2 regions of the Bacillus thuringiensis genome follow, and region 2 is predicted to be linked to the other one. Evidence: riboswitches for the same ligand, from Rfam matches in the RefSeq annotation. Region 2 holds a riboswitch; the other holds the start of a gene.

Region 1 (3,126 bases), 1.1 Mb from region 2:
ACCTACTGCATATAACGGAATTAAATGTTCTGTTTGTCCTTGGAAAGCTACAATTAAAATAATTGAAGCAACTCCAAGTATTATAATACCGTTTGAGTAACCTAGACGGTCTCCTCTAATCGTAAACATTCTCGGTATGAATTTATCTTTTGCGAGGTTAACCGCTAATAAAGGAAATGCAGAATAGCCTGTATTAGCTGCGAGAATTAATATTAAAGCTGTTGTACCTTGTATGAAATAGTACATGAAATTACGTCCAAATGTTTGTTCAGCAATTTGAGAAACAACTGTTACTTCTTTACTCGGCGTCACTCCGTAATAATAAGCTAAAAATACAATTCCTGAAAATAACACAGCAAGTAATGCACCCATTGCAAGCAATGTTTTTGCAGCATTGTTTGGCGCAGGATCTTTAAAGTTCGGAATTGCATTTGAAATTGCTTCAACACCTGTTAAAGCAGAACTACCTGATGCAAATGCTCTTAACAGTAAAAACAAACTAATGCCCGCAACCGGCGTTCCGATCGGCGTGTGTAAAGCCTGCGAAACGTGACCAGTCAAAATATTATATATGCCTACACCAATTAATATAAATAGTGCTAAAACAAATAAATAAACAGGATATGCTAAAACGGAAGCTGATTCCGTTACTCCTCTTAAATTTAAGATGGTAATAAATATAACAAATATAATCGCAATGATTACATTATGTGCATGTAAACTAGGAAAAGCAGATGTTAGCGCATCTGTACCTGCAGATACACTTACCGCAACAGTTAAAATATAGTCGACTAATAAAGATCCTCCAGCAATTAAGCCTGGATTCATCCCTAAATTTTCTTTTGATACAACATACGCTCCCCCGCCATGCGGATAAGCAAAAATAATTTGACGATAAGATAAAATAAGGGCTGTCAATAATACTAATACCCCAACAGCGATCGGAATGGAATACCAATAAGCGATCGCTCCCACACCTGCTAAAGCAATTAAAATTTGTTCTGGACCGTAAGCAACTGATGACAATGCGTCAGAAGATAAAATAGCTAAAGCTTTCGTTTTATTAAGCTTTTGTTCTCCAAGCTCTGTTGATTTTAACGGTCTTCCAATTAAAAATCTTTTAATAGATGAAACCAATGCTGTCCACTCTCCAATAATTTTGTACGAACTTTTCTGCTTGTTACAGCAAGTAAACGATTTCTTCAGAAAACAAAAAATGTCTACAAGCCATAGCGAAATAGACTTGTAGACATTATTTTTTTTGTCGCACAAGCTCCACCTTCCTTCTCAATATAACGCTTACGAGGTTAGCTGTCGGATTCGGGCCTATGAGTAGCCCTACCTTTTTCAAGGATTCACCCCATCGGATTATGTACTAATCCGTAAAAACGGGTCCCCCGTACCATGCGGTTTCAGCGATTTAGAAAATTGAAACTGTGGATTATAATACTCCTTTATTTTCAAAAAGTAAACAAAAATTTTTAATAAGAAAAAAATTAAAATGATTGCGCATAATCCGCTGAGAAATATACATAATGAATATTAAAAATCCGCAAAGGAGACCCATATGTCTAAAGAAAAGAAGCCTATTTTTTCCGATTCATATTTAGATGCAGTAGCAAATGAAATTAATCAGTTATATGGTAAACGTGAACAGGAAATAAATTTGACAGATAGAACGAAAAGAAATAAATAATTTGTCATACAAAAAAATAAAAAAGATAGCAATACACTTATATATTGCTATCTTTTTTATTTTTTCATACATCTAATTCTATTACAGATTTGTTAAAGGTCATCTCTTCATACACCTTTAAATTTTGATATATAGTTCCTAATAATGGTGCCGCTATAGAAAATTGCTCTGCTACATCCAGTAAATATCCTTGCAAGTGCTTCCCTTCAATAAACGAACCCTTTTCCATATCACGCTGCATCGATGACTTCATATCATATGAAATTTTATCAATCGTTTTCATATGTTCCTGGGCAATATTAGCCTTTACTGGAGCTCCTAATACTCTCATGATTTGTACAGATTCCTCAAACACATTACGGATAAAATCACGGCCGCCTTCACTTTCACGGATTGGTCCAATTGGTGCACGCATTAACGTTGTCACACCTGACATTACAGTAATAAATAAATATTTATGCCACATATCTTGCGTAATATTTTCACTTAAAACAAAACTAGATTTCGTACCTGAAAATGCTTTAGAAATATGCTTTACTCTCTCTGAATTTTGAGACTTAATTTCTCCAAACACAAGTCTGTTGGCAGCGCTAGTTTGTACAATTTCTCCTTGATCGTTTAACGTCGTCTCGATAAAGCATAAACCGCCAATTACTTTTTCTTCGCCGAATTCTTTTTGTAGTAGTGATAAATGAGCGATACCATTTAACAATGGAATGATTACAGTATTATCGCCAACAAACGGCTTCAAATCTTGAATAGCCTCGTTTAAGTGATACGCTTTTGTTGAAAATAAAATAACATCAAATTGAAAAGTTCTCTCTTCTTTCGTTATTAATTTCGGTTGGAAGGAAAAATCCCCGTTAACACTTCGGATTACAAGTCCTCTTTCCTCTAATTGTTTTTTCCGTTTACTACGAACAAGAAACGTGACATCTTCTCCCTTCTCGACTAACCTGCCACCAAAAAATCCTCCGACTCCACCAGCGCCTAATACTAAAATCCGCATACAGCATCCCCCTTTTTAAAATACAATTTTATAACTTTTAGTATACATAACATTATACATGTTCCCTGCTAAATAAGCTGAATTTTCACTCTTAAACAAGTATAAAACAGTGGTTATTTTCAAATAAATTTGGGCATGTTGTTTCTATAGCATATATGGAAAGGAAACAATGTAGATGGAGGCAATACAAGCAATTGAGGAAAAAGGTGTAGCAACAGCTATATTTCAATTTATATTCCCGTTTTCGTTTAAAGCTGGATATGAACAAGATATGTTCCCTTTCTTACAAAAAAACGATTTTCGTCCTTTTCGGCTCGATCATCTCGATGATGAAAATACATATTATGGGGAGTTTAAAGTTTCACATCAAAATATGGAAGCATACTATCTTTCATTTACAAATAAAATTCTCTTTCCTCAC
Region 2 (3,126 bases):
TTGTGATAAATAAGATAAACCATTTTCACCGCTATAATGCTGTAAGTTTGTATCAGCCATAAAACTAATTGCTGTATTAAAAGCGAGCGTAGGCTCCATCCCTTCAATATGCGCTGGATTTAGTGGCAGCACACCTTGTAATCTGAAAATGAAGTATACGACAACGATCATAAATCCATTTAATAAAACTAATGATAATGCGTACTGTTTCCACGTTTGATTGTATGCTTTTACACCCGTAATTTTAAAAATAAGTTTTTCAAAAGGCCCGAATACTTTATCTAACGTTTTGCTACCTTGAAAAGCTTTTTCTAAATAAATCCCCGTTGGCTTTGCTACTAAAATAAACAAGAGCATTGTAATAATGACTGCAACCCAAATCATAATGAATGATTCCCCCTAATTAAAACTTCTCTGGATTTAATAATGCATACACTAAATACACTGTAATTGCTGCGACAATAACCGATAAGACAATCATCATGATTGCTTTCCTTCTTTCACAACTTTATCTGACCAACTTGCAAGACTTGCCATCGATGCAACTAATAAAATAAAAATCCCGACCATTACAACATCTAACATAACTATCCCTCTCTTCTTTTTGTAAAAATTTACCATTAAAATATTAAAAAAGAACACTGAGCTCTACTCAGTGTTCAAAAAATGAACAACAAAAAGTAAACCTCCTCTCTAAACGCTTACGAGGTTAGCTGTCGGATTCGGGCCTAAAGAGTAGCCCTACTTTCAAAACTGAAAGATTCACCCCAAGTGACGATGCACAAAATTGGTTCCCCCGCTCCATTTCTGGAACTCAGCGATTTTAGGTTTTTTTGGAAATTTTATGAATGATTTATGAGAGTAAATATACTCCTCTATATTTCACTTGTAAAGGGCTAAATTTCTTAAAATAATAATATTTACATTCGTTTAAACGCTTACATTGAAGATTATTACTATTATTTCATCTATTTTCTTTATTTCTCTTCTCTTTTCTTAAAAATGACCTTTTAAATATGAAATAAAAAGAGCGAATGACATGAAGTGCATAGCTTGTTGCACTCAGCATTCGCTCTTTTTTATTCAACCTTTATTCTCCTCGTAAAAATGCACGTAAATTTCTCCCACGAATATAAACTTGTGTCAATTCTGCATGTAGCTGCTCATACTCGGTAATATCCATCTCTAAATACAAAGCATCTTTTGATGGTAATATAATATATGGCCCGGGAAAAAGGGGATCAATCTGAACCAATTCTTGAACTCGCTCTACCGATACTGCCCAACGATTTGCTATATCTCCAAGTAATAGTACCTTCATCATTTCTTCCCCCGCCCTATTCAAAAAATAAAAAAGAAATATTATCACAATTTGTAAACACGACAAACTTAGCTCCAATTGTTTCATAGAGCCTCGCTGGATATCGTTTATTCCTTGTAACAACAGTAATAGGTGCTTGAAAAGAAAAACGAATGTGTTCTGTGAAGAAACTAACGATTGGAAGCTCATCCCCTAGTAAAATCACCTTCTTAATGCACTCACAAATACTAGTAAAATCCTGCTCCTTACTACAACTATAAGTCCAATCAAACCCACAATTCCTAACTTCAGCCGCTACCTCTTCATTTGCTGTAAAAATAATTAACTCATGCTGAAATGCAACTAGATCTCTTAAACTATTTACCTTACTTTCTTCTCCAACACAAATAAGTGTTAGTTCCATGTACCTCATCCTCCTTAGTATAAAAGAAATCAAACATAGATTGATATTCCCCTATACTAATCAGATCGATGAAGTGATGTATCCATCATGGCACCGTCCTCTCTCAAGACGCTTACGAAGTTAGCTGTCGGATTCGGGCTTTGAGAGTAGCCCTACTTTCAAATTTGAAAGATTCACCCCTAGTGACACTGCACAAATTGGTTCCTCCGCTCCATATAATTGGACTCAGCGTTTACAAAAAAATATATTCTGGCTGATATATTACTCCTGTATTTTGAAAAAGTAAACAGAAAAAAAGCCAGTTATAAAACTGGCTTTTCACTTACCTATACACGCGTTCTATTCACTTTATACGCAAAATGATTCGTCGGTCCATGACCACTACCAATATTCAATGGCTCTTCAATTGCTATACTAATAAATCGTTTTGCTTCTTGAACAGCATCTTCAATTGAGTATCCTTTCGCAAGTCCTGCTGTAACCGCTGAAGCAAATGTACACCCACTTCCGTGCGTTTGCTTTGAAGGAATTCGCTCGCTTCTAAACTCAATAAATTCTTCTCCATCAAAGAGGAAATCAATTACTTCATTACCTTGATATTCTGCATGTCCGCCCTTCATAAGCACATATTTAGCACCTAATTCGTGCAATACTTTTGCAGCTTCCTTACTATCTTCAACATTATGAATCTCCATCCCAGTTAACACTTCTGCTTCTGGAACATTCGGTGTTATAACGGTTGCTACTGGTAATAAATATTCTTTTAATGCATGAACTGCTTCTTGCTGTAATAATGATGCACCGCCTTTTGCGATCATAACGGGATCTAGCACAATATTATTCCAGCCAAATTTTTTAATTTGTTCTGCAACAATTTGAATTATTTCACTACTAAATAACATTCCTAGTTTCACTGCATCTGGTGTTAAATCCGTACCAATTGAATTCAGCTGTTCTGTAATACCTTCTAACGGAACAGGATATACCCCTTGAACGCCAAGCGTGTTTTGAGCAGTAATTGCCGTAATAGCCGTCATTCCGTATACACCAAGCTCTTGGAATGTTTTTAAATCCGCCTGAATTCCAGCACCGCCGCCACTATCAGATCCTGCAATTGTTAAAGCTTTATTCACTTTCATCCCACTCATCCTTTTCTATCCAAAATAGCGATGATAAATCGTTTTTGCTTCGCTTATATCTTTCGTTCCATGTACGAGCACACGGCCATCTTTAAAGGCGACTAACCTCTTGTCTTCAACAGAAAATGATAATAAATATGGATTTACATTTAAATCATTCACGCGACCTTCCAGCAACTCTTTATATTGTTCAAAATTCATTTCTTCTTTATGAGGTGGTCTAATTTGAACTGTATTTCGCCCGCATAAAACTGCTGTTTTTG

What was found. A riboswitch is a leader RNA that binds a small molecule or an ion and turns the genes downstream of it on or off. The one in region 2 is predicted to bind cyclic di-AMP.
Region 1: it holds a riboswitch for cyclic di-AMP, as region 2 does, so the genes downstream of both, AC241_RS09535 (APC family permease) here and AC241_RS03935 (hypothetical protein) in region 2, are expected to answer to the same signal.

Annotation. Positions count from the first base shown of each region.
Region 1 is NZ_CP012099.1:1,810,781-1,813,906, reverse strand. Features, by position in the region: gene AC241_RS09535 (APC family permease) at 1-1,137, opposite strand, end outside; cyclic di-AMP (ydaO/yuaA leader) riboswitch at 1,282-1,428, opposite strand; gene AC241_RS35675 (hypothetical protein) at 1,568-1,696, shown strand; gene panE (2-dehydropantoate 2-reductase) at 1,761-2,705, opposite strand; gene AC241_RS09520 (hypothetical protein) at 2,881-3,126, shown strand, end outside.
Region 2 is NZ_CP012099.1:758,728-761,853, reverse strand. Features, by position in the region: gene kdpA (potassium-transporting ATPase subunit KdpA) at 1-384, opposite strand, end outside; gene kdpF (K(+)-transporting ATPase subunit F) at 404-481, opposite strand; gene AC241_RS03945 (SipW-dependent-type signal peptide-containing protein) at 481-585, opposite strand; cyclic di-AMP (ydaO/yuaA leader) riboswitch at 685-830, opposite strand; gene AC241_RS35655 (hypothetical protein) at 965-1,087, opposite strand; gene AC241_RS03940 (hypothetical protein) at 1,091-1,324, opposite strand; gene AC241_RS03935 (hypothetical protein) at 1,338-1,724, opposite strand; cyclic di-AMP (ydaO/yuaA leader) riboswitch at 1,818-1,965, opposite strand; gene thiD (bifunctional hydroxymethylpyrimidine kinase/phosphomethylpyrimidine kinase) at 2,051-2,863, opposite strand; gene thiF (thiazole biosynthesis adenylyltransferase ThiF) at 2,879-3,126, opposite strand, start outside.